Linked DNA regions of Aliamphritea ceti. The protein of the gene in region 2 interacts with the protein of the main gene of each other region in a pairwise test. Links are inferred from orthologs where the notes say so. Each region holds a gene or a part of one and is shown on either strand. Other genes may lie near its edges. The genes, in order: rlmKL and typA.

What was found.
Region 1: the proteins of typA (region 2) and rlmKL interact in binary tests that used the Escherichia coli proteins (3 or more experiments, as listed by UniProt). The link is inferred for Aliamphritea ceti from one-to-one orthologs.

The regions. Positions count from the first base shown.
Region 1 is NZ_AP025282.1:3,142,918-3,149,963, reverse strand. What follows is about bases 1-2,943. They hold rlmKL (bifunctional 23S rRNA (guanine(2069)-N(7))-methyltransferase RlmK/23S rRNA (guanine(2445)-N(2))-methyltransferase RlmL), read left to right. Parts: upstream 1-333; coding sequence 334-2,553; downstream 2,554-2,943. Other genes in these bases: gltA (citrate synthase), read right to left, coding at 2,660-2,943. Outside these bases: more of gltA, read right to left, coding at 2,944-3,940; sdhC (succinate dehydrogenase, cytochrome b556 subunit), read left to right, coding at 4,793-5,170; sdhD (succinate dehydrogenase, hydrophobic membrane anchor protein), read left to right, coding at 5,164-5,511; sdhA (succinate dehydrogenase flavoprotein subunit), read left to right, coding at 5,513-7,046. UniProt on the Escherichia coli protein: Specifically methylates the guanine in position 2445 (m2G2445) and the guanine in position 2069 (m7G2069) of 23S rRNA. Methylation occurs before assembly of 23S rRNA into 50S subunits.
Region 2 is NZ_AP025282.1:4,129,790-4,140,767, reverse strand. What follows is about bases 8,029-10,978. They hold typA (translational GTPase TypA), read right to left. Parts: upstream 10,438-10,978; coding sequence 8,620-10,437; downstream 8,029-8,619. Other genes in these bases: pip (prolyl aminopeptidase), read right to left, coding at 8,029-8,470. Outside these bases: OCU49_RS19000 (FdhF/YdeP family oxidoreductase), read right to left, coding at 1-1,939; OCU49_RS18995 (hypothetical protein), read left to right, coding at 1,963-2,121; OCU49_RS18990 (acyl-CoA thioesterase), read right to left, coding at 2,208-2,639; bioA (adenosylmethionine--8-amino-7-oxononanoate transaminase), read right to left, coding at 2,687-3,997; OCU49_RS18980 (AEC family transporter), read right to left, coding at 4,112-5,005; dtd (D-aminoacyl-tRNA deacylase), read right to left, coding at 5,038-5,475; Na+/H+ antiporter NhaC, read right to left, coding at 5,724-7,202; more of pip, read right to left, coding at 7,520-8,028. UniProt on the Escherichia coli protein: A 50S ribosomal subunit assembly protein with GTPase and nucleotide-independent chaperone activity, required for 50S subunit assembly at low temperatures, may also play a role in translation.

The DNA.
Region 1 (7,046 bases), 980 kb from region 2 along the record:
TCGCACTTCCCCATTTATACTCAATTCAGCTTCACTGTGTAATTAAAAAAGCATATTAACGATAAGGTTTTAATAAATTTGTAATCTTCAGCGGTGAATAAAGCTGCTTTTTCAAATAGTTATTTCTAATAGATGTTTTTCAAATAAATGTTTGAAATATTTTCATCTGATTTGGCGCAATTTTTGAGTGCATTTGTGTTTTTCTACTTTGTATTTTGCAGAATTCTAGGCTAGTGGCTTTGCATTAAGTGGTGGTCTGAGTAGTGGGTCTGGGGGTGCTAATTGGCTGGTGTTATACCTGTAGGCGCGTTACCATGCGCTTCCTGACCTTCTGTGTCCCGCATCCATCTATTTGAATACCTGTCTGATATGAACTTTTTTGCTACCTGTCCCAAAGGCCTGGAGCCTGTTTTATTTACTGAGCTGGAATCGCTCGGCGTTTCTGATTGTCGTCAGACCTTAGCGGGTGTGAGTTTTGCCGGTGAACTGGTTGAAGCGTATCGGGTGTGTTTATGGTCGCGGGTTGCTAACCGGGTTTTGCTGGTATTGCATGATGCAGATGCTGTTGAGACCGCTGATGACCTCTATCAGGCGGTAAGTGCCGTGGGTTGGCTGGATCATCTTCGTGCCAGCGGTACTTTGACTGTAGATTTTTCTGGTCAGTCTCAGGCCATTAATCACAGTCGTTTTGGCGCACAAAAAGTTAAAGACGCAATCGTCGATCAGATTCGTGAGCAGACTGGGAATCGTCCATCTGTTGACCGTATACGTCCGGACTTACGGGTTAATGTGCGGTTGAATCGTGGCAAGTTGCGAGTGTGTCTGGATTTATCTGGCGACAGTCTGCATCGGCGTGGTTATCGCTTACAGGCGGGTAAGGCGCCGATGAAAGAGAACCTGGCGGCTGCTTTGTTGTATCGGTGTCAGTGGCAGGATTTTTATTCTCAGGGTCAGGGCCTGATTGATCCGATGTGTGGCTCCGGTACTTTATTGATAGAAGCAGCAATGATGGCTGCAGATATTGCGCCGGGCTTGCAGCGTCGTGAGTATGGATTTACCCGCTGGCCACAACATAAGGCTTCAGTATGGCGTGAACTGCTTGAAGAAGCCCAGACGCGTCGTGAAGCGGGTTTAGCGTCACTCGATATTAAGTTGGCAGGTTTTGATTCAGATGCCAAAGTTCTGGCCACCGCGCAGGAAAATGCCAGCCGTGCAGGTGTTGATCATGTGATGCATTTTGAGCGCCGTGAGTTGGCAAAGCTGTCGTGCCCGGCAAAAATGGAACAGGGATTATTACTGACGAACCCTCCGTATGGTGAGCGTTTAGGTGATGAGCCGACATTGTTCTTCCTGTACCAGCATTTGGGAGAGCGGCTTAAGGCTGATTTTGCGGGTTGGCGTGCTGCGGTATTTACCGGTAATCCAGAGCTTTGCAAGATGATGAAGCTGGCGGTAGATAAGCGTTACAAGCTTTATAACGGTGCGCTTGAAAGTCAGTTGCTGATGTTTGATATTCGTGAGCGAACCGCAGAAGAAATTGCTGAAGCTGAAGAAAAGCAGCAGTTGGTTCAGGAAAAATTGAATGCTGACGCCGAACCTGTTGTGTTGTCCGATGGCGCTGTTATGTTTGCTAACAGGGTAAAGAAGAATTTAAAACAGCTGGGTAAGTGGGCGCGTAAGCAAGATATTGCCTGTTACCGGATATATGATGCTGATTTGCCTGAATATGCTGTTGCGGTTGACCGTTACGGCGACTGGCTGCATGTGCAGGAATATGCTGCGCCGAAAAGTGTTGATACTGTGAAGGCGTTTGAGCGGGTACATGAGGTGATGCAGGTGTTACCTGGCTTGCTCGAAATGCCAGCAGAGAAAGTTGTACTTAAGCAACGTAAGCGTCAGCAGGGTACCAGTCAGTACGAAAAACAGAATGCGACGGATAACTTCTTTGAAGTTCAGGAAGGTGGTTGTCGGATTCTGGTGAATTTGCAAGATTATCTTGATACGGGCTTGTTCCTGGATCACCGTCCGGTGCGATTGCAGATACAGCAGCAGTCGGCAGGCAAAGATGTATTAAATCTGTTCAGTTATACAGCAACCGCTTCGTTGCATGCTGCGAAAGGTGGTGCGCGTTCAACGACCAGTGTCGATATGTCGGCGACATACCTTAACTGGGCGCGCAAGAACTTTGCGTTGAATGGCTTTGCAGAAACCCGTCATCACTTTTTACAGGAAGATTGTATTAAGTGGCTGAAGGCGCAGAAAGGTCAGCATTTTGATCTGATCTTCATGGATCCGCCAACATTTTCTAATTCTAAGCGTATGCATGATGTATTGGATGTGCAGCGTGATCATGTGATGCTGGTTGATCAGGCGATGCAGTTGTTGCGTCCTGGTGGCAAGCTGATTTTCTCTAATAACTATCGTCGCTTTAAGCTTGATGAGGCTTTGCAGCAACGTTATCAGGTCAAAGATATTACCCGCTCAACTATCGATCTTGATTTTAAGCGCAACGCAAAAATACACAGCTGTTTTGAGTTTGTTAAACCTGAGTAAGGTATAGCGGTTTGAAGCAGCGCTAATGCGAGTCTCCTGAGTAAAAGCTAGTTATAAAAAAAGGCCATCATCTGATGGCCTTTTTTGTGTAATCTAACCGGTAGGATTACTTTTTCTCGTAATCACGCTTGGTTGGACCAGTATACAGCTGGCGTGGGCGGCCGATTTTGTTCGGGCTGCTGTGGAATTCACTCCAGTGAGAGATCCAGCCAATTGTCCGTGACAGGGCGAAAATCACAGTGAACATGTTGGTTGGGATACCGATTGCTTTCAGGATGATGCCTGAATAGAAGTCTACGTTTGGATACAGTTTACGCTGGATGAAGTAGTCATCTTCCAGGGCGATTTGTTCCAGGCGCTTAGCAATCTTCAGCAGAGGATCGTTTTCGATACCCAGTTCAGCCAGTACTTCGTCACAGGTTTGCTTCATTACTTTGGCGCGTGGGTCAAAGTTACGGTAAACACGGTGACCAAAGCCCATCAGGCGGAATGAGTCTTCCGGGTCTTTAGCGCGCTTGATGAATTCGTCGATATTTGATTCATCGCCAATTTCCTGAAGCATAGTCAGTACTGCTTCGTTTGCGCCGCCGTGTGCAGGGCCCCATAGAGCCGCAATGCCAGATGCGATACATGCAAACGGGTTAGCGCCGGAAGAACCAGCCAGACGTACAGTAGATGTTGAAGCGTTCTGCTCGTGGTCTGCATGCAGCAGGAAGATGCGGTCCATGGCTTTAGCCAGTACAGGATTAGTTACATAGTCCTGGCATGGGTTACCGAACATCATCTGCAGGAAGTTGTCAGCGTAATCAAGCTCATTGCGTGGATACTGGAATGGCTGGCCAATGCTGTACTTGTAACACATAGCTGCAATGGTTGGCATCTTAGCGATCAGACGGAATGCACACACTTCGCGGTGGTGAGCGTCATCGATGTCCAGAGAGTCGTGGTAAAACGCGGACAGTGCGCCAACAACCGCGACCATGATAGCCATCGGGTGTGCGTCACGGCGGAAGCCGTTAAAGAAGTGCGTCATCTGTTCGTGAACCATTGTGTGGTTCTTAACAGTCTTAACGAATACTTCTTTTTGTTCCGGCGTTGGAAGTTCGCCATTTAAAAGTAAGAAACATACTTCCAGGTAATCGGAATTTTCTGCCAATTGTTCAATAGGGTAGCCGCCGTGCAGCAGTACGCCTTTAGTGCCATCAATATAAGTGATGCTAGACTCGCAGGCTGCCGTAGATACGAAGCCAGGGTCATAAGTGAACAGGCCTTTGCTAGTCAGAGCGCGTACGTCAACCACATCAGGACCTGTGGTGCCGGTATAAACCGGAAGTTCGATGACTTCCTCGAGACCATCGACCGTTAAGCGTGCTTTCTTGTCAGCCATTAGAGGCTCCTATCATTTCTGGTTATCTGAATGACTCAAGAGCCTTTGAGGGTACCTCGGGACCTGTGCTGCCTGTATATAAGGAGACGGTCGGGTTTCTCAGAGGCTCTTGTAATACTAGTCACGTTAGGGAAACCGCTCTTGGTCCAACGGCCAGATTGATAACAATCGATGGCGGTTGCCAAGCTTTTTTCAGGGTTTCGTCTGAGTCTCTGCTCGTAATAGGACCCAGACAATATAGAGACTTACACGAAATTGTCAATTTATATTCGGATTTCTGTGTTGCGGTGCAGCATGATGTGGTGGGTTGTGCTTTAGTCAAGTAAATTGCTTGTTTTTCATTGGGTTAATGGTTTTTTGTAAAGAGGTTTTTTAGAAGTTTATACCGCAGATAGCGACTTTTGTATGATTCACTGTCTGGTGGTATCGGTGATGTGGAATGTTGGTTTTTTTTAAAAAAATTCTTACTACTCATCCCGAGTGGTGAAGGTGGAATGTTGACACTATTATGCAGGCTGATCAAATTTCCCTGAGCCCACAAATGGCGCGGGTTTTAAGGTGGTGTATGCGACATTGTTTGTCGCATGGAGGAAAACTTATTGGGCGCTTTTGGTCCCTTTTTTGATGGTTTTTTGGCCTTGTAACTTGGCTGTAACAACCTAGACAAAGGGCTTAGAGGGCCGTTGCTTAATTGTAATATTAGTGCGAGCTGGTATACTCTCGCACCAGCTTATAGGCCCGTATTTAAAGGGTTGTAGGCGTTGGACCGAGGTACTTACTTTGTCTTTGAACACTACCCTTTTATAACTTAGCCCTGCGATCGGGCTAACCAATAAAGTGTGAACAAGAGCCGTGAACAAGAAAAGACCCGTAAACTTAGATCTACGAACTATCAAACAGCCTTTACCGGCGATTACATCCATTCTGCATCGTGCAACAGGTCTGGCACTATTCTTTGGTGCCTTTTTTATGCTGTATGCGTTAGGGATGTCTCTTGAGTCTGAGCAGGGTTTTAATGCTGCCGCGCAGATGCTGACAGAGAGCTTCTTTGCGAAGTTTATTGCCTGGGGATTGGTTTCAGCATTGCTGTATCACTTCTTTGCCGGTATCAAACATCTGATTATGGATTTTGGTCACTGTGAAGAGTTGGAGTCTGGACAGAAAGCCGCTAAAGCGACTTTGATTATTGCGGCTATCGCAATTCTGCTGGCAGGAGTATGGATATGGTAACTTCAATTACAAGTTTTGGTCGCAGCGGTTTATATGACTGGATGATCCAGCGTGTAACAGCTGTCGTACTGCTTGCTTATACGATCTTTATGATCGGCTATCTGTTAATGAATCCGGATCTGGATTACAACCAGTGGAGTGGCCTGTTTGAGGGCACAGCAATGCGTATCTTTACGCTGCTGACTATCCTGTCTCTGGCGGCACACGCCTGGATAGGTATGTGGTCAATCTCTACTGATTATATCAAGCCAACTGGCATCCGTTTTCTGTTCCAATCTGCGTGTGGTCTGCTGACCTTTATCTACGTCGTTTGGGGTGTTCAAATCCTGTGGGGAGCATAAGATGAGCAGCAAGTTACGTACCCTGACATTTGACGGGATTGTAATTGGTGGTGGCGGTGCTGGTATGCGTGCCGCGCTACAACTGGCCCAGTCGGGCCTGAATACTGCGTGTATCACAAAAGTATTCCCAACCCGTTCGCACACGGTATCTGCTCAGGGTGGTATTACCTGTGCGATTGCCAGTGATGATCCGAACGATGATTGGCGCTGGCACATGTACGATACCGTTAAAGGTTCCGATTATATCGGTGACCAGGACGCTATCGAATATATGTGTTCTGTTGGCCCGCAGGCGGTATTTGAGCTTGACCATATGGGTCTGCCATTCTCCCGTACTGAAGAAGGTCGTATTTATCAGCGTCCTTTTGGTGGTCAGTCTAAAAACTTTGGTGAAGGCGGGCAGGCAGCCCGTACCTGTGCGGCAGCTGACCGTACCGGTCACGCGTTACTGCATGCTTTGTACCAGGGCAATATTAAAGCCGGTACTACTTTTCTTAATGAATGGTTTGCAGTCGATCTGGTTAAGAATGCGGATGATGCGGTTGTTGGTGTTATCGCAATTTGTATCGAAACCGGTGAAACCGTGTATATCAAGGCTAAGGCGACTGTTCTTGCGACCGGTGGTGCTGGTCGGATTTTCCAGTCTACAACTAATGCCCTGATTAATACCGGTGACGGTATGGGTATGAGTCTGCGAGCAGGCGTGCCTGCGCAGGATATGGAAATGTGGCAGTTCCACCCAACCGGTATTGCCGGTGCGGGTGTGTTGGTGACAGAAGGTTGCCGCGGTGAGGGCGGCTATCTGGTGAATAAGGATGGCGAGCGTTTCATGGAGCGTTATGCGCCTAACGCTAAAGATCTGGCAGGCCGTGATGTTGTGGCCCGCTCGATGGTGCTGGAGATTCTGGCGGGACGTGGTTGTGGTGAAGATGCCGACCATGTATTCCTGAAGCTGGATCATCTTGGTGCTGATACTCTGAATGCTAAGTTGCCGGGTATCCTTGAGCTGTCACGTACATTTGCTCACGCTGATCCAATCAAAGAGCCAATTCCTGTTGTTCCTACCTGTCATTATATGATGGGTGGTGTAACAACTAACATCGGTGGTCAGGCTATCGGTGCTGATGCAGATGGCAATGATGTGGTCATTGATGGTTTGTTTGCTTGTGGTGAAGTTGCCTGTGTATCCGTACACGGTGCTAACCGTCTGGGCGGTAACTCATTACTTGATCTGGTGGTGTTTGGCCGCGCTGCGGGCATCCAGATTGAGAAGCAAATGCGTGAAGGTTACGAAGTTGCGTCTGCAAGTGATGCTGACCTGGAGCGTGCAATGGCGCGTCTGAATCGTTTGAATAACTCAACCGGTGGTGAGAGTGTTTCTGAAGTTCGTGCTGAGCTGCAAAAGACTATGCAATTGTACTTCGGTGTATTCCGTGAAGGCGAGAGTATGGAAAAAGGTCTGGAGCTGCTTAAAGAAGTGCGTGCGAAAATCTCAAATCTTCACCTTGAAGATAAGAGTTCCGCATTTAACACTG
Region 2 (10,978 bases):
CTTCCGGTGCCGTTTGCTGCTGAATCTGATCAGCAATGAGCTGTTCCGGTAATGGGTTGCTCATTACATTTGCACGACGATTCTCAGTCATCCAGATGCGTTGTGCCGCAGTATTTCCAAGATAGAAACCACCTGGTTGTTCCAGGCGTTCATTGAAGTCGTGGAAACCCGGAACACAGGCTTCGATCAGCGAACGGATGCGGTTGTTATCTTCAGCCAGGTGCAACCAGTCAACCGGATGATTACCCAGTGTCTTCTGGGCAATATTGGCGATAATATTAACTTCAGATTTTAACTGATCGCTGGCTGGCGGTAATACACCACCGGAGCTGTGCACCATACACATTGAATCTTCAACGGTGATACGTTGCTCTCCAGTAACGGTTTCATCAACCTCGGTACGGCCCAGACAAGGCAGGATCAGTGAGTCCTGACCAGGTGTCAGGTGGCAGCGGTTCAGTTTAGTACTGACGTTGACTGTCAGGCTACAGTTACGCAATGCCTGGCGGGTAGCGTCGGTATCAGACATGGCCGCCGCAAAGTTACCGCCCATGCCGATAAATACCTTACTTTCGCCTTTCAGCATAGCTTGCACGGCCTGAATCGCATTGTGGCCCCGTTCCCGTGGCATCGGTGTTTTGAATACCGCTTCCATTTTATCGATCAGAGGCTTAGGTGCTTTTTCATCGATGCCGACGGTGCGGTCGCCCTGAACATTACTGTGGCCACGCACCGGACAGGCGCCTGCACCGGGTTTGCCAATATTGCCGCGTAACAGCAGCAAGTTGACGATCTCCTGCAGAATTGCTACTGAGTGTTTGTGCTGGGTCAGACCCATTGCCCAACTGCAAATAACCCGTTCGGAACGGGCGTAGATACCGGCAACTTTGAACATGTCTTCGCGGCTAATACCGGACTGTTCTTCAAGTACCGTCCAGTCAGAGGCTTTAACCAGTTCAAGGTAGGTGTCGACACCTTCAGCATGCTGAGCCAGGAAGTTGTGATCGAGGAGGCTATTTTTGCCCATCGACAGACGTTCCTGATCCAGTTCCAGCAATGCTTTGATAATACCGCGTACCAGAGCCATATCACCGCCAAGTTTTGGCGTGTAGTAATGCTTACTGATTTCGGTGTAACCGTTGGTCAGCATTTCCATAGGTTTTTGCGGATTGGTAAAACGTTCCAGACCGCGTTCGCGCAGGTTATTGAAGCTGACAATAGTTGCGCCACGCTTGGAAGCCTGTCGCAGAGTATCCAGCATACGCGGGTGGTTGGTGCCAGGGTTCTGACCGAATACGAAGATTGCATCAGCCTGAGCAAAGTCATCCATTGTGACTGTGCCTTTACCTACGCCAATGGTTTCCTTGAGTGCAACACCACTGGCCTCGTGGCACATATTGGAGCAGTCAGGGAAGTTATTGGTACCGTAGCTACGGACAAATAGCTGATACAGGAATGCAGCTTCGTTACTGGCGCGGCCCGAGGTATAAAACTCGGCATGATCAGGAGATTCCAGAGCATTCAGGTGGCGTGCGATCAGCTGAAAGGCTGAGTCCCAGTTAATTGGCTCATAGTGATCCGTTTCACTGTTATAGCGAAGTGGTTCGGTCAGGCGACCCTGGTATTCCAGAAAATAGTCAGTCTGAGTATCCAGATAGCTCACGGTGTTTTTTGCAAAAAAGTCAGCCCCGACTTTTTTAGCAGTGGCTTCCCAGTTAACAGCTTTGGCGCCGTTTTCACAGAAGCTTACTTTGTGGCCAGATTTCTGATCACCCCAGGCGCAACCCGGGCAATCAAAACCTTTGTGTTGGTTAGTACGCATCAGGCTGCGGATATTTTTAACCGGGTTTTCGCTTTTCAGCAAATGCCTGGATGTACTGGCGAGCGCCCCCCAGCCACCGGCTGAGCCTTTATAGGTGGCGATCTTCTTTTTGGCCATTATGGTTCCTTTAGGAATTATTATTGCCGCATGAAACGGCTGAGCATAGAAATGGCGCTACTTTTACAGAAACTGACAGTGATTTGCAAATGATAATTATTATTAATAAAGCTTATGTCGCAGTAAAAAAAATTTTTGTCGGTAAAGGTGCAGTTTTAAAAGCGCTGTTTAAAAATGCCTGAAATATTCCTGTGGATAGAAATAAGCAGTTGTTATGCGGGAGTAAAAAAGAGAGGCCGGCAGCGGTAGCTCCGGCCGAATGAATTCATTAAGTATCTTTGCGGATGTTATCCTGGAAGGATTGCGGTGTGGCCGTTACTTTGCGGGTTTCATAGTCGAAGAAAACAATCCCTGTTTTAGCATGAGCAATCTCAACAGCGGTTTGTTTGTTGGTTAACAGATAAAAAATATCACAGCCGTATTTGTTAAAATCTCCGACTGCAATATCGATTTGTATTTGCTCGCCATGAAAGCTTTCGGCTTTATACACAATGGCTGAGTCAGTCATGATGATGCCTAAACCTTCGACATCCATTTCGGTGTAGTTAAAGCTGGCTAGGTAACGCACTCTGGCTTCGTGAATCATAGATAAAACGGCGTCATTACCTAAATGTCCGCCGTAGTTTATGTCACTGATACGTACTGGCATATCAGTGCTGAAGCTGTAGTTATCGGGCATGTCTATTTTTATACGGGCCATAAGCTAACTCCGTGCAGAATAGTGTTCCCTGGCGTTATGATTTTAAATTAACTGTTTTCCATCTTCACCAGCACCTGATGCATAGCACCGGTGAGAATTGCCAGGTCCTCATTGCTCATAATATAGGGTGGCATCACATATACCAGCTTACCAAATGGTCTTACCCAAACGCCAGCGTCTACAAATGCCTGCTGAATACGACGGGCATCCACCGGCTGTTTCATTTCAACAACGCCTATAGCGCCGAGGCAGCGCACTTGTGCAACTGAATTAAGTTCGCGGCATGGTGAAAGACCTGCTTCAAGCTGCTGCTGTATACGCTGGGTATTCGCTTTCCAGTCGGATTCACGGAGTAATTTCAGGCTGGTGTTGGCCACGGCACATGCCAGAGGGTTGCCCATAAAGGTTGGGCCGTGCATAAAGCAACCCGCGCCACCTGAAGAAATAGTTTCCCCAATATGGCTGGATGTCAGCGTCGCAGCCAGAGTCATGTAACCTCCGGTAATCGCTTTACCCAGACACATAATATCCGGTGATATACCGGCATGATCGCAGGCAAAGAGGGCGCCACTACGGGCAAAGCCTGTGGCGATTTCGTCGGCAATCAGCAGTACGTCGTATTCATCACACAGTTGTCTGGCAGTTTTCAGATACTCCGGTGAATAGAAGCGCATGCCGCCAGCGCCTTGCACTATGGGTTCTAGTATTAGTGCCGCGATTTCCTGATGATGCTCAGCAAAAAGGCGTTTAAGTTCAGAGCAGTCAGCTTCATCCCATTGCTGATCAAAGCCTGTCTGTGGTGCCGGGGCAAAGAAGTGCTTGGGCAGTACTTCAGTAAAAATTTCGTGCATACCGTTAATCGGGTCACACACCGACATCGCACCAAAAGTATCGCCGTGATAGCCATTACGAATAGTCAGTAATTTGTGCTTGGTATTGGTTTTGCCTTCATTTGCGCGGCGTGCGTGCCAGTACTGAATCGCCATTTTAATGGCGACTTCAACGGCGACAGAACCTGAATCAGCAAGGAAAACCTTGTCCAGATTAGCCGGTGTCATTTCTACCAGCTGTTTTGCCAGCTCAATCGCTGGCTGATGGGTAATACCGCCAAACATAACATGAGACATTTTATCGATTTGCTCATGAGCTGCCTGATTCAGTTCCGGATGGTTGTAGCCGTGAATAACTGACCACCAGGAGGCCATGCCATCAATCAGTTCACGACCGTCTTCCAGTTTGATGCGTACGCCTTCTGCAGATACCACCGGATACATAGAAGGCGGATTGATCATAGAAGAGTATGGGTGCCAGATGTGTTGCTGGTCGAAACTGAGGTCTGTTGTGGTAATAGATGTCATGAGAGTTACCCGGTTATGCGGGCGCATATATATACAGCGCCAAAAAATAAACTGGCGCTATTACAGCGGGCTTTGACAGAGAAAGCAAACCGCATAACAACTGCAGTTTAGTGATTAGCGCAGTACGAAATATAAGGTAGCAGGAATGAAAAGTAGCGCGCCAATATTGCCGATCAGTACTATTGAAGCAACTTGGCGGGGCTCCTGATTAAACTGTTCAGCAACAATGTAATTAAGTACCGCAGGGGGTAATGCGCCGAAAAGCAGCAGGTAGGCATATTGCTCACTTTCAAGTTGTAGCAGTGGCTGTAGCAGCAGGGCAATAAAAATGCCGACAGCGGGGCAAAGTACGGCACCCAGTACGCCTATTCGCCAGGCGCTGAAGTCAACGTCGATGAGGCGTACGCCTAAAGTGAACAGTAATAGTGGGATTGAAATCTGTCCGAGCATGTCTAGTGCGGTTGCTATGCCTGCAGGCATAGTCAGTTCCAGACTGCTCCAGCTCAGCCCTGCAATAGTAGCTATGATGATGGGCATACGCAGCAGTTTTAATGGATTGGTGCGTGGGTCCATCATGTAAATGCCAAGGGTGAAATGCAATGTCATTTCGACAATGAATAACACCACCGCTGCGGGCAGCGCGTGTTCTCCAAAGGCCAATAAAATCAGCGGTAGTCCAAGGTTACCGCTGTTACTGAACATCATTGGTGGCAGGAAGGTTTTCGGTGCGATCTTAAATATCCGGCACAGAGGCCATAGTAATAATCCGGAACCGATAATGATGATGGCTGCGCCTAATGCCAGGGTTTTAAAGGCGGGCAAGTCGAAGGATTTTGCGGAGAGTACAAAGAACAGCAAGGCAGGAACGAAGATGTCCATGTTCAGCTGATTAGCCAGCCGCATATCAGGATTTTTCAGACGGCCGTAAAGGTAGCCGGACAGCACAATAGTAAACAATGGGAATACTGTGAGAAAAATCCGCTCTGCCAGTGCGTATGAGTCAGTCATGAGGGCTGTTATCCATATCGGCCATAGTGCATTTAGCTTTCCAGCATGAAAGTAACCGGGCCATCATTTACCAGGCTGACCTGCATGTCGGCACCAAACTGTCCCGTGCCTACCTGATGATGAAGTTCACGGGTTTGCTTAACGAAGTAATCGTAAAGTTCTTCACCCAGTTGCGGTGATGCTCCGGAAGAAAAGCCGGGTCGCATGCCTTTACGGGTATCGGCGACTAGCGTGAACTGAGAAACAACCAGCAGGCCACCTTCAGCCTGTTGTACATTAAGGTTCATCTTGCCGTCGCTGTCGGAGAATATCCGGTAGCCCAGTACTTTCTTCAGTAGCTTATCGGCATCAGCAGTCGTATCGGTTCTTTCCACGCCGAGTAACACCAGAATACCTGTACCAATTTCACTACGACGTTCGCCGTGAATATCTACTGCTGCAGATTTAACCCGTTGGATCAGTGCTTTCATGATGCGCCTTAAACGTGATGAAACAAAAGTTGTTACAAATAGACAGAGATATAGAAGCAAGGGCGCATGGTATTCACTTTGAGATAGTCTGGCCAGCAATTGGTCAGGCCGGAAGGAAAATATTATGGAGTTGTTGTCTGTCTTAGTTTCAGTTTTAGGCGATATAAAGAAACGCCGTCAGAAAGACGGCGTTGGCTAATAACTTATACAAAGCTGTGTATAAGTAAGACGGTTAGGATGTTGCTGACTTAGCTTGCCGTTTTAGCTTCTTGGAGGCTTAGTGCATCATGTTCTTCTGCATTAGCCTGAGCAATTTCCTGTTCTGATGCTTTTGGCGAGAAACGTCCTGTTGCTGCATAAAACAATCCGAACAGAGGCGACAGCCAGCAAGCAAACGCCAGTGGGATGTACAACAGATTCTCAAAGTTGCCGTCACCAATACCCAGACCTAAAGCGGTAATGACAAATGCACCACCTGCATTCCAGGGGACTAACGGTGATATCAGGGTGCCACCTTCTTCTACTGCGCGTGAAAGGTTCAGTTTTGAATAACCTGCTTTAGTGTATGCTGGCGCAAACATGCGACCAGGTAAAGCAATCGACAGGTATGGATCACCCGCAACAAGGTTGGTAGCAACAGCAGAACCCGTCGCAGAGGCTTGCAGACCGAAGAAGCTCTGAGTACGGCTTACCACAGCGTCTATCAGTGTTTCCAGGCAGCGGGTGCGTTCCAGTGCACCGCCGAAGCTGAGTGCAATCAGTACCAGTGTGATTACCCAGGTCATGGATGTAATGCCGCCACGGTTAAGCAGGCCGTCAATTTCAGCTATACCAGTATCGATTTTGTAGCCTGAATGCATGAAGTTGAAGATATCTTGCAGGGATATGCCCTGAACGGTTACCGCCAGAGCTGCGCCCAGTAACACACCTGCAAATAATGAGGGTAATGCTGGCATTTTTTTCAGTGCCAAACCAATAACTACCAGTGGCGGTAGTAACAGTAGCAGCGACAGGTTGAAGTTATCTTCAATGCCGCCAGTGATGCTCTGAATTTTAGAGAAGTCGACCTGCTGAGAGCCGATCAGGGTGTAGCCAACAGTTGCATAGATGGCAAACGCAATCAGCATAGCCGGAACGGTTGTCGGCATCATGTTACGAATATGATCGAACAGGTTTACCCCGGTAACCGCCGGTGCCAGATTGGTTGTATCTGATAATGGTGAGATCTTGTCGCCAAAAAATGCACCGGAAACAACAGCGCCAGCCGTCCAGTACATTGGTATATCAAAACCAGCACCTATACCCATCAGCGCCAGGCCGACAGTACCTGTTGTTCCCCATGAAGTACCCAGAGAAACCGAAACCACAGCGCAAAGTAGCATGCTGGCAGCAAGGAATATTTCAGGGCTGAGTATTTTCAGGCCGTAGTAAATCAATAGGGGGACTGTGCCGCTGGCAATCCAAATACCAACGATCATGCCAACAGTCATCAGAATGGCAATAGATGGTAGGCCAACGCGAACAACGTGCAGTGCGCCGTCTTCGATATCATCCCAACGGTAACCACGGCACCAGCCAATAAGGGCTGTAATTGCCAGGCCAATAGCTAAGGGGATGTGAGGGGTGAAGTCCCCAAAGTAGAAAAGTTGAATGCCTAAAATAGCCAGGGTCAACACTATTGGCAGTAGTGCCATAATGAGGCCAGGCTTAGCAATTTTATTATTCATATTATGCTCCAGCTTATATTTCAATCTGTGGCGGATCGTCAGGAACTGTGCAGTTTTAAACTTGACGGTCGGCCACAGATAAATACTAAAGTCTTTCTTTGGAGCAGTGGTGAATGCCCTGTAAAACATTGTAAACAGGATTTTTTTTGTCATTTACAAATGTGAAGGGAATGGTGAGGGAGTACTTTCTCTATGTAGCTTTAAAGATAAGGTCGCGAAGTAAGTGTTCAATGCTGGCAGATATGATCGGTCAGGTGTGAGCTGGCAGATCATAACTGCGACAAGCAAAGATGTACTGACATGTTATGGGTTATACGTCAGGCCAGTGACAGGGAAAATGCTTTAGTGGCTTTAATAAGATTATCAATGTTACCCGGTTCCATCAGGCTGTGTCCGGCATCCCGTACAATATGAAGTTCTGCCTGCGGTAGTGCCTGATAAAGTGCATAAGCTTGTTGCAGTGGACAGACCATGTCGTAGCGGCCATGCACGATGACTGTTGGAATCTCAGTGATACGCTCAGCCTGTTCAATGATCTGGTTGCTGCTGATAAAGCCTTCGTTAACGAAGTAATGTGCTTCAAGCCTTGCCATAGCTAAAGCTATGTAAGGATCAGAATAGTGATCAATAACGTTCGGTTTAGGGTCGAGTGTTGAGCAGCGACCTTCCCATACGGACAACGCTTTGGCTGCAGACATGCGGGCAATTTCATTATCTGACGTAAGCCGCTGGTAATAGGCGGTTAGCAGGTCAGCGTGCTCCGATTCAGGTATCTCGCGTATGTATTCTTGCCAGTAATCAGGGAATACTGCGCTGGCTCCCTGTTGATATAGCCATTGAATGTCTTCCCGGCGGCAAAGAAATACGCCACGCAGGATCAGTCCGCAAACTCGCTCAGGATAACGCTGCGCGTAAAGCAGGCTAAGTGTGGCGCCCCACGAGCCGCCGAATAGTAAAAACTGATCAATATTTAAGTGTTCGCGAATCTGCTCGATATCTTCGATGAGATGATCTGTGGTGTTGTTATTCAGTTCCGCATGTGGGGTCGAGCGGCCACAACCACGCTGGTCAAATAACACAATGCGGTAACGTTCAGGGTCGAAAAAGCATCTGTGCTGGGGGCTGGTTCCGCCGCCGGGGCCACCATGTACAAACAATACCGGTATACCCTGCGGATTACCGCTTTCTTCGACGTACAAGCTGTGTTGTGTATCGACGTCCAGCGTGTGTAATTTATAGGGATTTATGTCCGGATAAAGTGTATGCATTGGGCTACCTTGCTTATCGATTTAAGTGCTGATGCGGCTTAAAAGAAATTGAATAAATGCAAGGAGGAGTATAGCCCGGACAGCGAGTGCTGTCCGGGCCGGAAGCGGTTTTTAGAGGCTAAAAACCGGCTTACAGAGGTGTGGCTGAATTACTTCGCGCCGCGGGATGCCCGCTTACGCTCGTTTTCAGTCAGCATTTTCTTACGCAGACGGATGAAGTTAGGTGTTACTTCAACCAGCTCGTCGTCTTCGATGAAGTCCAGTGCCTGTTCCAGTGTGAAGTGGATAGGTGGTGTAAGCTGGATGTTTTCATCAGTACCGGAAGCACGTACGTTGGTCAGCTGCTTACCTTTAATCGGGTTAACGGCCAGGTCGTTGTTACGGCTGTGAATACCCAGCAACATACCTTCGTAAACGTCGATGTTAGGCACAACACATAAGCGACCACGGCTCTGCAGGTTCCACAATGAGTAAGCCAGAACTTTACCGGATACCATGGAAACCAGAACACCGTTGTTACGGCTAACAACTTCACCGTCTTTTACCGGACCGTAGTGGTCGAAGACAGAAGTCATGATGCCGCTACCGGATGTCATTGTCATGAACATTGAGCGGAAACCGATCAGGCCACGGGAAGGCATCATAAAGGTCAGACGTACACGACCCTTACCGTCAACTTCCATATTAGTCATGTCAGCTTTACGTTTGCCTAGCTCTTCGATGATGCTGCCCTGATGCTGATCTTCAACATCGATCATAACAACTTCGAAAGGCTCCTGAACCTGGCCATCGATTTCTTTCTGGATAACTTCCGGACGGGAAACACCCAGCTCGTAACCTTCACGACGCATAGATTCGATCAGTACTGACAGGTGTAATTCACCACGGCCAGAGACTTTGAATTTCTCAGGAGAGTCGCCTGGCTCAACACGTAAAGCTACGTTATGAATCAGTTCGCGTTCCAGACGATCTTTGATGTTACGGCTTGTAACGTACTTACCGTCCTGACCTGCGAAAGGTGAATCGTTCACCTGGAAGGTCATAGATACAGTAGGTTCATCAACAGATAGTGCAGGCAGTGCCTCAACCTGTGCAGGATCACACAAGGTGTCAGAGATGTTCAGTACTTCGATGCCTGTTACACAGATGATGTCGCCAGCACGTGCAGTTTCAACTTCAACCCGTTCCAGACCAAGGTAACCCATGATCTTCTGAACTTTACCGCCACGGATCTTACCTTCGGTATCGATCACTTTAACTGGCTGGTTAACTTTAACTGTACCGCGGGTTACACGGCCTACACCGATAACACCTACGTAGCTGTTGTAGTCCAGTGCAGAAATCTGCATCTGGAAAGGACCGTCAGTATCAACTTTAGGTGGCTCAACATGTTCTACAATCGCTTCGAACAGTGGCGTCATGTCTTCAGACAGAGCGTCCGGCTCAGTACCGGCAATGCCGTTCAGCGCAGATGCATAGATAACAGGGAAGTCCAGTTGCTCATCGGTGGCACCCAGGCTGTCGAACAGATCAAATACCTGATCGATTACCCAATCAGGGCGTGAGCCGGGACGGTCAACCTTGTTAACAACTACGATAGGGCGCAGACCCTGATCGAAAGCTTTCTGGGTTACGAAGCGGGTTTGTGGCATTGGACCATCAACCGCATCAACCAGCAGACATACGCAATCAACCATAGAAAGTACACGTTCAACTTCACCACCAAAATCAGCGTGGCCCGGTGTATCTACGATGTTGATGTGGTAATCATTCCATTCAATGGCGGTGTTCTTCGCCAGAATGGTAATACCACGCTCTTTCTCCTGATCATTGGAGTCCATGATACGCTCAGTGCCTTCATCACGACGACCCAAAGTGCCGGACTGCGAGAGCATTTTGTCGACCAGGGTGGTTTTACCATGGTCAACGTGCGCAATGATTGCGATGTTTCTTAGTTTTTCAATCACGTCTGAGAACCTGTGCAGACAAAATAAATTAGGCGCGCATTATACATGAATGTGGGTAAAGCTGTGTGTTTCTTATGCATGTTTTGAAAAAATCACCAAAATGCCATATTAAATCGCTGATTTAGCAGTAAGAAATATAGGGTCCGGCTGTAAAACTGCAGTAATATTGTGCGGCGAAAATATTTGATATGGATACCGCGTCTATTCGGTGCCCTATTATGGGGCGATATTGGTTTTTATGCTCTATTTTGGTGCGAAAAAGTTTAGCTGTTGTCGTAGCAAGTGCCAGTATGTTGCTTCGCCGCACTGTCTTATAGCATTTGACTTTATATAGATGTGCCGAGTAAAGGCTGTAAAAAAGTTGCGCAAAGTCAGGTGCTTATTGGGACTGGTAATGCTTTTGTGGGTGTCTTAGGTTGTATTTTGAGCCCTTTCAGAAGTTTTTTTAGTGATGATAAATAGGTTATTTAAAAGTTGGCACAAGCCTTGCTTTTAGACTTGCCCATAACGGTAGTAGCGGCAAAGGTGCCGGTAAGCCTTA